DNA from 2 places in the Shewanella sp. MR-4 genome. Region 1 is predicted to be linked to the other one. Evidence: riboswitches for the same ligand, from Rfam matches in the RefSeq annotation. Region 1 holds a riboswitch; the other holds the start of a gene.
What was found. Region 1 has a riboswitch for cobalamin ahead of SHEWMR4_RS17270 (TonB-dependent receptor). Riboswitches for the same ligand answer to the same signal wherever they lie in the genome.
Positions count from the first base shown of each region.

Region 2: another riboswitch for cobalamin. It lies ahead of SHEWMR4_RS04365 (ABC transporter ATP-binding protein); the one in region 1 lies ahead of SHEWMR4_RS17270 (TonB-dependent receptor).

Region 1 is NC_008321.1:3,942,674-3,950,212, forward strand. It holds gene SHEWMR4_RS17270 (TonB-dependent receptor) at 1-1,346, opposite strand, end outside; cobalamin riboswitch at 1,455-1,686, opposite strand; gene SHEWMR4_RS17275 (hypothetical protein) at 1,812-2,480, opposite strand; gene SHEWMR4_RS17280 (hypothetical protein) at 2,726-4,162, opposite strand; gene SHEWMR4_RS17285 (hypothetical protein) at 4,226-5,527, opposite strand; gene rihA (pyrimidine-specific ribonucleoside hydrolase RihA) at 5,735-6,691, shown strand; gene rbsK (ribokinase) at 6,710-7,539, shown strand, end outside.
Region 2 is NC_008321.1:992,207-999,745, forward strand. It holds gene metH (methionine synthase) at 1-1,262, opposite strand, end outside; gene SHEWMR4_RS04360 (histidine phosphatase family protein) at 1,473-2,195, shown strand; cobalamin riboswitch at 2,376-2,535, shown strand; gene SHEWMR4_RS04365 (ABC transporter ATP-binding protein) at 2,668-3,633, shown strand; gene SHEWMR4_RS04370 (FecCD family ABC transporter permease) at 3,630-4,778, shown strand; gene cobT (nicotinate-nucleotide--dimethylbenzimidazole phosphoribosyltransferase) at 5,053-6,105, shown strand; gene SHEWMR4_RS04380 (adenosylcobinamide-GDP ribazoletransferase) at 6,202-6,990, shown strand; gene cobU (bifunctional adenosylcobinamide kinase/adenosylcobinamide-phosphate guanylyltransferase) at 6,987-7,539, shown strand, end outside.

The sequences.
Region 1 (7,539 bases):
AAGCCATACACATCTTTCGGGGTGTAGGCTTGCTCATCGACCTTAGCAAAGCGGAAGTTTTCATCGCCACGCAGATAGAATCTGTGCTCGGCGCTCGGACGGTAATTTAAACCGAACTCGAATGCGGTCGCATCTTCATCTAAATCGATGCCGTTTGGATACACATTGCCATCGACCAGATCGTCGGTCACCCGCGCATAACGGCCACCCACCACATAGCTTAAGGTGTGGCTTAATGGCACAGTGGCTTGCAGGTAAGCACTTTGCATTTCCTGCACGTTGCTGCGCGCCATAGAGTCAAACTCGGCCTTACCGCGGCTGATATCCAAACCAGTGACTAGGTTTAGCTCACCTTGACGGGTGCTGTAATTAGCGAGTGCTTTAGGGCTAAACATCAGCAGCGAGCGAGTATTTTGGCTACCCGCGCCCCAGTTTAATGAGGTCACTAAGGTATCGCTGTAATCCAGATCCGCCGCTAACGCCCAGTTTTGGTTTAGCTGATGCTGATAACCGCTGCGCGCAGCAGTCGTCATCTCATGAACATATTCGCTACTATTGAAAGATTGGCGTGGATCGTCCTTGAACTGATCCACCGTCAACGAGCCAGGATTTTCGCGATCATCATCGTAATAGCTAGTTTCAACGAAGAAAGAATCTGTGGCGGTTTTATATTGAATACGGCCAAGGATAGAACCCGTTTCATTGGCATTGTGCTTGCGATAGTTATCGCCTTGGTTGTAGCTACCGGTCAGGAAATAGTGCCAATCTTTATTGATGGCGCCCGACACATCGCCGCGACCTTCATAGGTATTAAAGCTGCCGCCGGATAATTGCACGCTGCCGCCCGTATTCTCAGGTGACTTAGTCACAATGTTGATCACCCCGCCTACCGCTTGGTCACCATAGAGCACGCCCGCACTGCCCGATAAAATTTCGACACGCTCAATTAAATTGAGTGGAATGGCATTCAGGCTAGGGGCGGCGATATCGATGTTATTTAAGCGACGACCATCGAGCAAAATCAAGGTGTTGTTAACGGCGGTGCTGGCGCTAAAGCCGCGCATCGCGAAGCTAGTACCAATGTTATTGTCGGACAGCTGAATACCACTTTGACCACGTAACACTTCGGTCAAGCTGGTTGCGCCACTCTGCTCAATCGCAGCGGCATCAATCACATTCACATTGGCGGCAATATTTAAGGGGGTCTTGTCTGAACGGCCAATCACGACGATATGCTCATCGACTTTGGCAACGCTGGCATCATCGGCCGCCACGGCGGGGGCGATAACAGAAAAACTGCAAAGGCTGCCGATCAGCAGCGCGATTTTTGTTGGATGTGTTCCCATTTTACCTTTAACTCCTGCAAGGAAAACGGGGCATTGGCGCCACGATACCGTTGATTCAGTAACAAATACTGACAGTCACTATCGCATTTTGAGATCTGCCCACCGAAATCTCAAAAACACCTTTAGGGCCGGTCTCCGGACTTAGGCTATGTTAATCCAAGCAATAGAAGGACTAACTCGAAACTGACCTTTCACATTGCTTATCGGGTTCTTCTTGAACGCCTAGCGAATGCGGTCGTCTCTCACCTTTTACCGTTGCGGGGGCAGTGCCAGAATTTCACTGGCTTCCCGATTATCTCGCGACGAATGCATCGCAAGCACCACAGAAGGTTGACTAAAAATAGGTTCAGAGGGCGAAAAACCAGTTAACGCCCAATAAGGCTCGTGGCATATCAAGCCTGAGCGCGCGCATTATAGACGTCTATACGGATGAAAGTCCATGTTCATCCGTCTGTCGACTGATAACTACTTTAATGAATAGGGCGCTAAGCCTGAAATAAAGTCGGCACTATTAGCCGCCTGCAAGGGAGGTTTATCGGCAGAAAACACATCGCCACGCATCGATTTATGCAGTAAATACAAGTCCTTGTTACCACTTACCACGGTATAGTAACCAATTTCGCCCTGGGGATTTGAGGTAAAGGCACTGGGATTAAACTGAGTCGCGCCATGGACATGCGGCATTGTGGTACATCCGAGAATAGCCTGAAAGCCTTCGTGACCATCCACTTGGGTATCACCCAATTTCTGATAGACCACTTCACCGTCACAGGCGGCTTGATATGACTCGGCCATCGCATCTAAAAACTGCTCCGGGCTGGCAGTTTCGGCCATGCCCTTAAAGCCTTGCACACAAAACAGCGCACTCCATTGATTAAGCGCTTCCTGCTCCGGCACAAATTCCGCCATAAACATGTCCGCACGTTCTTCATGGTAGGCTTTGCGCCACCCCGCTGGCAGGTTAAATCCTAATTGCTGACTAAAGACAGGCAACACATGGGTGTGCGACGCGCCACTTTCACTGCGAGGCATATCCAATTTTGCCTCGACGGATTCAGAGCCGATTAGGCTGCACAGCATTAATACGCTCGCGCCCTGCCATAACCTCATCTGCATATGGGGTATACATTTCATTATTATCATCCTTGTATCGCATTGGTATGGTTAATACGACATATGAAACTGCATAGAAAACATCCTGTATTCTAGCGAAGATGTAAATAAGATAACAGTTAAAATGCTAAATGAAATAACACTTATACAGTCATAACAACTGTAAAACTTCAGATAACAGCCAAAGATAAGGTCTATGATGGCTTAAAAAGCTGATGAACCCCGTTTCACCAGCCTTTCGCATTACTCAAAGACTAAAAGCTAGATTAGTCAAATGACCAATTGATTTTACGTTGCGGCCTTGCCTGACTCAAAATCGCCTGCCGTTGCTCTGGGGTCTCACATTGGGCAGCGGGGGTAAATTCCAGTGGCTTAATCACCAAGGAATCGGCAGGTTGTACCGGCGGTTTATCAAACATTCCGAGATTCATCGACCAAGAGACCCATTCTCCTTTTTCACTGATCCCCACAAAACCATCATTTGCCGGCGCTAACCAAGTGAGGCGTGGAATGCGTTCAATCAGTTGCTCGACATTTTTAAGGTTTGCCCGATAACCGACAGGCACCACTTTGCCATCGGGGCGCGTAAAGGCAAAGGAGGACTTGCCTAGGGTAATTTTGCTGCCTTGCTGCCAATACTTGTCGAGGATCGCTTGAGCATGATGAAAGCCAAACAGATAGGCGTAATCCGTATCGTCAGCGAGAATTTGCGGCGCAGCGTTGTCACGCAGTAGCAAGAATCCCGGGCCGACACTGATAATCTCTTTCACGCCTGTGATATCGGTTTTCTTGATCCAATCGACGCCACAGTTAATGCCATCGCCCCAGAAATGGGCATCCCCCGTCGGACTTAACACCGCAAACGCGCAACTGTTTGCCGTGAGACTCGCCACATCCTTAAGAGCGCTGCGGATCGGATAAGCATCACTGCGCCAACCCCAACTCACCACTGAGCCATCTTTTTTCAAAGCGGCATAGGTATTTTGAAAATATTCGATATGTTTAATATCCGTCAGCTGCGACTGCAACTTCTTCATATTGGTCGAACTTTCAACCTCACCCCACACTACGGCGCTGGCGTCTTTTTTCAGGGCAATAAAACTGCGCCCTTTAGCAAAGATATCGACCACATCGACTAACTCATCCTGCACCTGCAAACTATTGCCGCCGTAAGGCCCGTAGCCCCAAGTATGCACCTTACCATTGGCGTCGAGCGCGGCTAGGGCCTCTCGGTTGGCGAATAACTTAGTGATATTGGTCATGCGCGCTTGCAATGCCTTGTCCAGATTTAATTTTCCCGCATTGCCCCAATAGACCACAGAGCCATCTTTACGCAGCGCGGCAAACCCATCTTTAACGGGGACAATTTGCGTCACTTGCTTAAGTTGTTCTGTCACCTCACGGCTATCGCCACCAGCAAAACTGTCACCCCAAGTGATCACTTCACCCGACTGAGTTAATGCGGCAAAGGCTGTACTGTTGGTCACCACAGTCTCAACTGCGGGTAAATCGCAGGGAATATGGCGATAATTCGGATTAGCCTTTTCCTGAAACTGGATAAGCTTACCGTTATCAAATTGCAGCAAGGATTCCTTTTCATTTTCGACTACGGCTACGGGTTTAGGTTGGCTACAGGCGGTTAATTGCAACGCCACTAAGGCGGCCACCAATGCCAAGGGGCGTGATATAGGATAAGACTGCATTACTTATTTCCCAGTATTTACTGAAACTTTGGTTGCTGAAATTTGGGTTACTGACAACGCGGGTTACTGATTGGGTTGTGCTAATTTGGCGAATATCGACTCGAGTATCGGCTTGAGTTGGTATTCAAAGCCCTGATGTGCATCTATACGGGTTAAGAGAACTTGAATTTGTTTATCGAGCGCCTGCGCACTGTTTTGGCTTAGGGTATCGAACGCCTGCGCCTGCGTTAAGGCAGCTAAGATCAGCCGTTGAACTGGGCCGATAGCGTGCCCCGCTTGGCGGTTTAGTGCTGTATTGTCGAGCACTAATGTCACTAGGCTGAGTAAATAATCGAGGTGCACCGCAAAATCGACGGGGCATTGTTTTTCATCCGCCAAGCCGAATTTCAACTCCTTGGCATCACACAACGCCTCGAATGCCGCTAACTTTTCTGCGGTTAATTCCAATGCAAAGGACAACTGCTTAGTGCGCGTCATCAACACAAAGCTGACTAAGGTTTTAGCCGACAGCGCCTGCTTACTACGGGCTAACATCGCCAACGCTAAGTCGTGAAATCCTAATGAACTCAAACGGTAAAAGCTTATCATCACGATAGATTCATCTATTGATTCCAGCTTTTTTTTGCTCGGTGAAGATTGCATTTGTTCAAATAAGTCGACAAAACGCGGATAGTGCTCGGGGGAATGGCCTAAATGTTCAGCCGCCAGCCAGACCAAAATATTCGCGGCGGGATGCTGCCGATAGGTTTCAAGCAAACGGATAATCCCAGTGTAATCCTGTTGCTGTCCTAAACGCTTGAGTATTGGCACATAACGGAACTCGGCCCAGCGGATCCTTAATAGCGTCAAACAGAAATAACCGACAAGCAAACAGCCTAATATGCCTGCGATGCCAAAGCCGAAGTCCAGTTTGGCGCGATCGCGGGTTAACTCAAGATCGGCGCTCGCCCGTGTTGGCGCCTCGGGAAGATAATGCACAAAACTTTGCCCGTAGTTGGGCACTAATGCGCCAGGGGTGTCGCCCTGCGGCGGCCGTAATTGATAGGTCGCTTGGCAATTCACGCCATCGAGTTCCCATTGGCGAACGAGGTTGCCCTCTGCGGTGCGATACTCAACCAAGCAAATCAATCTTTGGTTATATACGCCCGTCGAACTGCGCTCACTGCGATAGGCAGTCTCAACCACTCGACCTATGGCCACATCGCCACGCTCTAGCAACTGATTGACCAGAAACCACTTTTGCGCCCCTTCCCAGAGAAAGAGCGCAGCAACACCTGCCAAAAAGAGAGGGACACTGGTCAAGAGTATTTCTAACCAACCCCAAAAACGCGCGGGTGCACTCGTGGTTAATTGACTGCGATTCATCAACACGCCAGAACGTCCTTATCATTCCATGATCGGTAAGGCATTAGAGAACTTGATTCTGCCTAAAGCGGGGCGCTATTGTAGCAGCTTATTGATAGAAATCAGAAAAAGCTCACAGTTTGCCTTAAAGACTCGGCCACATCCTAGCCTGCAAACGTGGGCGTGCTATTCTTAGCCTCCATTCCCGCTGTTTAAAGGAGTAACAGTATGAGTCGCCCAATTATTTTGGATTGCGATCCCGGCCATGACGATGCCATCGCACTCATTTTAGCCCTCGCCCATCCCGAGCTAAATCCACTGGCCGTGACCACCAGCGCCGGCAACCAAACCCCAGATAAAACCCTCAATAATGCCCTGCGGATCTTAACCCTGCTCAATCGCAGCGATATTCCAGTCGCGGGCGGCGCGGTTAAACCCTTAAGCCGTGAGTTGATGATTGCCGATAACGTCCACGGTGAAACGGGACTCGATGGTCCAGCTCTGCCTGCACCGAGTTTTCAACCTCAAGCCGTAAATGCCGTCGAGTTGATGGCCGAGAAAATCCGCCAAAGCGATAAGCCAGTAACCTTGGTGCCAACGGGGCCGCTGACCAATATCGCGCTGCTACTCGCCAGCCATGGCGAATTGCACGCCAAGATTGAGCGCATTGTATTGATGGGCGGCGCTGCGGGTGTGGGTAACTGGACGCCCGCCGCCGAGTTTAATATTTTTGTCGACCCCGAGGCGGCCGATATCGTCTTTAAATCTGGCATTCCTATTACCATGTGCGGCCTCGATGTTACCCATCAGGCACAAATTATGGATGAAGATATCGAGCGCATTCGCGCCATTCCTAATCCCGTGGCTAAATGTGTCGCCGAGTTGCTAGATTTCTTTATGATTTACCATAGAGATCCCAAGTGGGGATTTGTCGGCGCGCCGCTGCACGACCCTTGCACTATCGCTTGGTTACTCAACCCAGCATTGTTTGATGCCCAAGACTGCTGGGTAGGCATTGAAACTCAAAGCGAGTTAACACTGGGAATGACAGTGGTCGATCGCTATCAGCTTACGGGTAAACCCACGAATGCCACTGTGCTATTCGGTATTGATAGACAGGGCTTTGTTGACTTGTTAGTTGACAGTTTAGCGGTCTACACACCAACCTATCTCAATCGCAGATGAACTTAAGGTAACGCTTCCATGAGTCACATACTCGTTATAGGCAGTGCCAACGCCGACCATGTTATGAATTTTGAGTATTTGCCCGCACCGGGGCAGACCTTAATGAGTCGAAGCTACCGACTAGAGCATGGTGGTAAAGGGGCGAATCAAGCGGTGGCCTGTGCCCGCTTATGTCAGGCCGATTCTCGAGTGGATTTTATTTGCCATTTGGGCCAAGACAGCGTGGGTAACGAGATGCGCGAAAACTGGCTCAAGGATGGAATAGAAGCCGATGGCATTACCCAAGTCGCCAATCTGAGTACAGGTACGGCGATGATTTTTGTCGCCGATAATGGCGAAAACTCCATCGGCATCGCCGCTGGCGCCAATGCTAATCTCACGCCACCAGAGCTTGAGAAACATTACGCTCTGTTTGTAAATGCCCAGTACATGCTGATCCAACTCGAAACGCCAATGGAGACAGTAAACCACGCATTGCAAACCGCCAAACGCCTTGGCATTACCACAGTGCTCAACCCCGCCCCTGCTGTCAGCCAAGAACTGGATTATCTCAAGTGGGTGGACATTATCACCCCGAATGAAACCGAGGCCGAAGCGTTAACGGGCATTGAGGTCAATAACGAAGATGATGCCAAACTGGCCGCCCAACTGCTGCATCAACAGGGCGTGACGACTGTGGTGATTACCTTAGGCAGTAAAGGCGCATTTATCAGTAGCGCAGGCTTTACCGGATTAATTCCTGCACTTGAAGTACAAGCCATAGACACAGTTGCCGCTGGCGATACCTTCAATGGCGCCTTAGTGGTGGGCTTAAGTGAGGGCATGTCGATTGCCGCCGCCGTCGGCTT
Region 2 (7,539 bases), 1.8 Mb from region 1:
ACACCATCGAGCATGCCTTCGTCCATGTTGATGTCGATGATCTGCGCGCCGCTTTCTACCTGTTCACGGGCGACATCGAGCGCCTGCTCGAACTTGCCTTCTTTGATCAGTTTTAAAAACTTGGCTGAGCCAGTCACGTTGGTACGTTCGCCCACGTTCACAAACAGGGTTTGGGCGTCGATAGTGAGCGGTTCCAAACCCGATAAACGGCAGGCGACTGGGATCTCGGGTAATACCCGTGGCGCAAACGGCTCCACGGCTTCGCGAATGACTTTAATATGCTCGGGCGTGCTACCACAGCAGCCGCCGATAATGTTGAGCATGCCTTCACGGGCCCATTCTTGGATAACGCTCGCCATATCCTCTGGGGTTTCATCGTAACCGCCAAACTCGTTTGGTAGACCCGCGTTAGGGTGCGCCGAGACATAACATTCGGCGATGCGAGACAGTTCTTCGACGTAAGGGCGCAGCTCCTTAGGGCCGAGGGCACAGTTAAGGCCGATGGACAAGGGCTTGATATGGCGAAGGGAGTTATAAAAGGCTTCGGTGGTTTGTCCGGTCAGGGTTCGGCCCGAGGCATCGGTAATAGTGCCAGAGATCATTACAGGCAAACGTGCTGGCGAATTTGCCCCAAAGAGTTCATCGAACACGGTTTCGATAGCAAATAAGGCGGCCTTAGCGTTTAAGGTATCGAAGATGGTCTCGACCATAATGATATCGGCGCCGCCCTCAATTAAGGCGCGGGTCGATTCGCAGTAAGCGGTTACTAACTCATCGAAGTGGATATTGCGATATCCGGGATCGTTAACATCGGGACTGATAGAGCAAGTGCGGTTAGTGGGCCCTAACACACCGGCAACATAACGGGGTTTCCCCGTGGCCTTTTCGATTTCGTCACAGGCCTCACGGGCGAGGCGCGCACCTTCACGGTTAATTTCGGCGGACAGTGACTGCATGTCGTAGTCGGCCATGGCGATAGTGGTGGCGTTAAAGGTGTTGGTTTCAATAATATCGGAACCGGCTAATAGGTAGTCGATGTGAATTTGTTTGATGATGTGTGGCTGCGTGAGCACTAACAAATCGTTATTGCCCTTAACGTCGGTATGCCAATCCTTGAAACGCTCGCCACGGTAATCGGCTTCTTCCAGCTTGTAGCCTTGGATCATAGTGCCCATAGCGCCGTCTAAAATCAGAATGCGCTTTGACAACTGGTTGCGAATGTCTGCCAGTGTTTGGCTGGCTCGATGGAGAGATATCGCCATAAAATGATTACCTTTACTACAGCTAAGTTGAGTCCAAAGTACGCAATCGGGTGACAAATTGCATTTTATTATTGAATGTCGTTCGTTATGTTTTGGACATTTATACGTATAGACGTCCATAATACGCGACATCGGATTGTCAGGGCAAGGCTAAAGTTGGTATAGCATAGGCGAGATAACCCAGATAAAAACGATAAAAGGAAAGATCAGATGAAGCAGCTCAGGTTATTACTGTTACGCCATGGAGAATGCGAGGGCGGGGCGATTTTACGTGGCCGAGTCGATGTGCCACTGAGCGACAAGGGCTGGCGGCAGATGTCGGCGGCGGTGGAGGCGCAGGCGACTGTGTGCCACGGCATTTATAGCTCGACCTCAAGGCGCTGCGCCGAGTTTGCCAAGGCCTTTGCGGCTGAGCTGCATTCGAGTGCGTCCGTGGGCATGAGTTTAGATGCGCCCGCGCCTTTGCCGCTGAAGGTCAACTTGCTGGAGGAGTTACAGGAAATAGCCTTCGGCGATTGGGATGGTTGCCTGCTCGATGACTTATATCAACGCGACGGCGAGCGGATGGCGGCCTATTGGCAGAATCCCTGGGAGGTGACGCCGCCCAATGGCGAAGCCATGGCAAGTTTCGAAGCCCGAGTCGATGGGGCGATAGAACAAATCCTCGATAAAGAGTTTGCCCTGCTGGCGATGGATGATGAACAGGCCCACGGCGAGTTTAATGCCAATGCACCCGCGGCCAATATCTGGGTAGTGACCCACGGCGGGGTTATTCGCCATTTGATGTCAAGGGCGCTTGGGGCGGTGAAAACCTTAGGTTTTTACAGTCAGCTCGCCTTACCCGTGGCGGCGGTGGTGACGATTAATGTCCTCGAGGATGAGCAAGGTAAAAGATACTGGCGTTTAGACTGGCCCTCGGGCCACTGTGAGTAGCTTAAACGCATCTGCCATCGGTATGATGAAAATTTTCTGATTTAAACAGCATTGCCTAATGAGCAAGATATAGGATAATGCTTTTCCCTGACGTTTGAGCCAGATAACGAACCCAGTACGTTAAGCTCAAAGGTCGCAGAAATAGGTGTTAGGAATTTTGTGCGATTGAGTGCTATTGCTTAAAGGCAACAGTATTTAAGCGCGCCGGATAACCCAAACATAATAGGGAATCGGGGAGCTGCCCGTCAGTAGCCCGAACTGTACCCGCAACTGTGAGTAGTCGAAGCATTTTGCTTCTTACCTACGAGTCAGGATACCTGCCTATTTCTGTTTTCGCTGCGTGCAGCCTTAGTTCTCGAGCGGGTAACTCGAGGGAGCAGAAGATGACATTAATGAGTTTCGCCCTGTTGGCCCAAGCGGCGGCAGGCACAAATAACACCAATCAATATCCATGTGGGAGCAATCGTTAGTGATGCATTCCACATCGAGCCTTGCGCCCTTAGCGCCCGCTGCGACTTCCGCCAATATGGCACTTCAAGTGAGCCAATTGAGCTGGGCGATTGAGGGAAAAACCATTCTCTCGGAGATAAGCTTTGCCCTGCCGAAGGGGGAAATGCTCGGGCTGATTGGCCCCAATGGCGCGGGTAAATCCAGTTTGCTGCGCTGTTTATACCGCTTTATTCGCCCTGCTAAAGGGCATATCAGCCTGTTTTCGCAGGATATTAGCGAACTGTCGCCCAAGGCGTTTGCCTGTAAAGTGGCGGTGGTGCAGCAGGATACGCCGCAATATTTCGATATGACCACAGAGCAATTGGTTGCCATGGGACTCACGCCCCATAAGGGGATGTTTGATAGCCATTCCAGCGAAGACAGTGACAAGATTGCCAAGGCGCTGGACAAGGTCGGCCTGAGTCATAAAGTGCATCAGCAATACGATCGATTATCGGGCGGTGAGAAGCAGCGCGCCCTGATCGCCCGTGCCATAGTGCAGCAGCCGCAGTTATTGATTTTAGATGAGCCGACAAATCACCTCGATATCCGCTATCAAATTCAAATCTTAGAGCTAGTGCGAAGCCTTGGGATCAGCGTCATCGCCTCGATTCATGACCTGAATTTAGCCAGCGCCCTGTGCGACCACTTATTGCTACTGGATAAAGGGCTGGTGAGTGCCATGGGCACGCCGGCTCAGGTGTTAACCGAAGAACGTATCGCCGAAGTGTTTGGAGTATGCGCCCAAGTGACGCCCCATCCACAGCATGGTAACCCCTTGATTAATTACTTTTATGGTTATCAAAAGCCTAAGAGCGATACTGCGGACGCAGCGAGTGACTCCCACCCAGTTTCGGCTCAAGCGTTACCTCCTGTGGCCTGCGCCTGTCATAACCCCGGGGCGCCTAACGCGGCCTTGCACAAGCATAGCGTTGAACCCACGCCATGATAGACACACTCAAATTGGTGACCATGAATTTTTTTAGCCACATTTTTACGCCGCTCACCCGCCAGCAATGGCTGATTTTAGGCTTGGCGGGCTTTGCCCTGCTCACCCCCATCGCTGCCGCGAGTTTTGGCGCGGCAAACATTAGCTTTTTAGATGTGCTGCATGTGTTTATCAATAAACTTAGTCAGCTGTTTATGGCTGATGAGGCCGTGAGCTCCAGCAGCATGACAGAGCGGATTGTGATGGAGCTGCGACTGCCACGGATTTTACTCGCCTTTGTGGCGGGGGCAGGGCTGTCTTTGGCGGGGAGCGTGCTGCAAACCGTGACCCGTAACCCCCTTGCCGATCCTTATCTGTTCGGCATTAGCTCCGGCGCCTCCTTTGGTGCCGTGGTCATGCTGACCCTGTTTACCAGTTCTGGCCTGTTTGGCAATGGGGGCGCCATTGCCAACTCAGGGATTTTTAGCGGTTCGGGCAGCTTTGCGGGGCTGCTCTGGTTGAGCTTACCCTTTGGCGCCTTTATTGGTGCCAGTCTGTCGGTGCTAATCGTGCTGGCGTTAGCAGGGTTAGGCCTTAAGAGCCAGGTAGAGCGGATGTTGCTCTCTGGCGTAGCCACCTCCTTTATGTTTGGCGCGTTAACCAGTTTACTGCTGTACTTTGCCAGCCCGCAGGCCACCGCATCGGTATTGTTTTGGAGCCTTGGCAGTTTTGCTAAGGCCAGTTGGTCGCTGTTGGTGCTGCCGTCCTTAGTGGTGCTGGTGAGCTTTTTGATTATTCTCGGTTGGAAGCGCCAAATCATGGCGTTGCAGGCGGGGGATGAAACGGCCCATACCTTAGGGGTGAATGTGCCTAAGCTGCGCCTCAATATGCTGCTGCTCTGCTCGCTTATCACCGCCATTTTAGTGGCGACCTGTGGCGGCATTGGCTTTGTCGGCTTGATGATCCCGCACACAGTACGTTTGTTATTCCCCGGTCGTCAGCCCATCTTATTGACGGGGCTGGTGGGCGGCCTGTTTATGGTGTGGATAGATGTGCTCGCCCGATGTTTGCTTGGCAATCAGGAATTACCCGTAGGGATTATTACTGCCGCGATTGGTAGCTTCTTCTTTTTGCTGATTTTGCGTCGGCGCAAGCTATCGAATTAGTTGTTTGCACGCTGATGTTGATAAGCAATTGTTCGATAAGTGATTGTTGAAAGAGAAATTGCCCAACTCGAATGAGCCAAATTCGTACTTAGTGCGTATAGCAAATCGCTGCCGAATGCGTCGTAGTGGTTGTTCTAGAATTGTAGTTGCGAACGCATCGTTGCGAACAAATCGTTGCGAACGAATAGTTGTAAATGAATAGCTGCGAGCGTATTAGCCAATAAGTTATGAGTAGCGGCTCCACATGGGAGCCTAAATTGCCACTGGAGCGTGAATGTCTCAATCTACCCTGTTATTTCAAATCGAGCCTGCGAGTCGAGCGCAGGATCAGTTTATTCAACAAAAGATCGATCTGAAGACTAAGCCGCCGGGCGCTCTGGGGTTGTTAGAACCCTTGGCGCTGCAAATTGCCCGCATTCAAGGGCCTAAGCAATTAGAGATAGTGAACCCAACCATGTTGGTGTTTGCTGGGGATCATGGGATTGCCGCCGAAGGCGTGTCGATAGCCCCGAGCGAAGTCACGCGGCAAATGGTGCAAAACTTTGCCCATGGCGGCGCGGCTATCAATGTGTTTTGTCGCCAACTAGGCTTCAATCTCGAAGTGATTGATTGCGGTATTTTAACCCCGGTTGAGGGTGTCGAAGGCATTATAGACCAACGCCTTGGCGCCGGCACTGGCGCAATTCACTTAGAGCCAGCGATGAGTTTAGCTTGTGTGGACAAGGGCTTTGCCATGGCGCAGGCGTTAATCGAGCGCCACCACCAAGCGGGTTGTAACTTGGTCGCCTTTGGCGAGATGGGCATAGGCAACACCTCTTCCGCTGCGGCGATTATGGCGGCCATCATGCAACTCGATGTGGCCGACTGTGTTGGCCGTGGCACGGGGATCAGTAGCGAAACCTTAGAGCGTAAACAGATGCTTATCGAACTCGCACTGCTGTTACATCAGAGTGCGATGACAGGGCCAAAGCAAGTGCTGGCCTGTTTGGGCGGCTTTGAAATTGTGCAAATGACGGGGGCCATGCTCGCCGCCGCCGAGCGCAAGATGCTGGTCGTGGTGGATGGTTTTATTGCAACCGCGGCGGCTTTGGTTGCCGTGACTATCAATGCCCATGTGCGGGATTATTTGATTTTTGCCCACCGCTCCGAGGAGCAAGGTCATCAGCGGATGTTGGAACATTTAAAGGCTAAACCATTGTTATCTTTGGGGCTGAGATTAGGCGAAGGCACGGGCGCTGCCTTGGCATTACCGTTAATTCAAGCCGCAGTAAATTTTTACAATCAAATGGCGAGTTTTAGTGATGCCGGGATTGAGGCTGTTGTATGATGTGCCCTGCTAAGTGTCTTATTTAAAATAATAACTTTTAGCTAACCGTTTTAATCTTAAACCTTGCAGCAAGTGTTAATTCACTAAGGATGCTTTATGTCAGAACGCGAAAGCTGGCACAAAGAGATAGATTTGTTTTTAGTGGCCATGGGCTATTTTACCCGCATTCCTATGCCCAAATGGGTTGAGGTCGATGCCGACAAACTCAATAAAGCCAGCCGTTACTTTGGGTTAGTGGGTCTGCTGGTGGGGCTACTCAGTGCCATCGTGTTTTGGCTTACCCAAAACTGGTTGCCCGCCGGCGTGTCTGTACTGCTGTCGATGGTCACAGGCGTGCTGCTCACGGGCGGTTTTCACGAGGACGGTTTAGCCGATACCTTCGATGGTTTCGGTGGCGGTTGGACGGCGGAAGACAAGCTGCGGATCATGAAAGACTCTCGCCTAGGCAGCTACGGCGCCTTGGCTTTGATGCTCGTGCTGATGCTCAAGTGGCAATTATTAGTGGAACTCGCGCTTTATGATCCTGTGGTTGCAGGCTCGGCGATGATAGTCGCCCACACTGTGAGCCGTGTCGTTGCCGCCAGCCTTATCTTTACCGAGAAATACGTGCGCGACGATGAATCCAGTAAATCCAAGCCGTTAGCGCAGCATCAAGGTATTAATGAACTGTTTATTTTGATCGCCAGCGGTGTGTTAGTGCTGTTGGTGCTTAAGGGCATTGCCGCGTTGTCGTTGTTACTGGTGATGATTGGCCTACGCCGTTTGATTGTGGTGATCTTTAGACGCCAAATCGGTGGCTACACGGGTGATACCTTAGGCGCGGCGCAACAGATCTGCGAAATCGTCTGTTACTTCGTGCTGCTCGTTGTGGGTAGCATACTGTGATCCATTTAGTGCTAGGCGGCGCGCGTAGCGGTAAGAGCCGCTACGGCGAAGCCTTAGTGCGCCAGTATACCGCCCTCGGATTTGATGCCTGCTATCTGGCGACTGCACAGGCGCTCGATGCCGAAATGAGCAGTCGCATTCGTTTACATCAGGATGGACGTGCCAAGGATGATATCGACTGGCAACTCGTCGAAGAACCCTTGGCATTAACCGCCAAGCTCAAACACTTAGCCAAACCCGGCCGAGTGATTTTGGTGGATTGTTTAACGCTTTGGCTCACCAATCAACTACTTGCACAAAGCCCCGAGGCCGAGCCCGCCTCAACGGAATCGGACTTTGCCTTGGATTTTGCCAGTTCTCGCCATGAGCCTTTAGAACACTGGCGGCAGCAACGCGCCGATTTTATCCAGACCTTAAGCACCCTTGAGGGCGTAGTGATTTTAATCAGCAATGAGGTCGGCTCTGGCATTGTGCCCTTGGGCGAATTGAGTCGTCAGTTTGTCGATGAGGCAGGTTGGTTAAATCAGGCCGTTGCCGAGGTGGCGGATA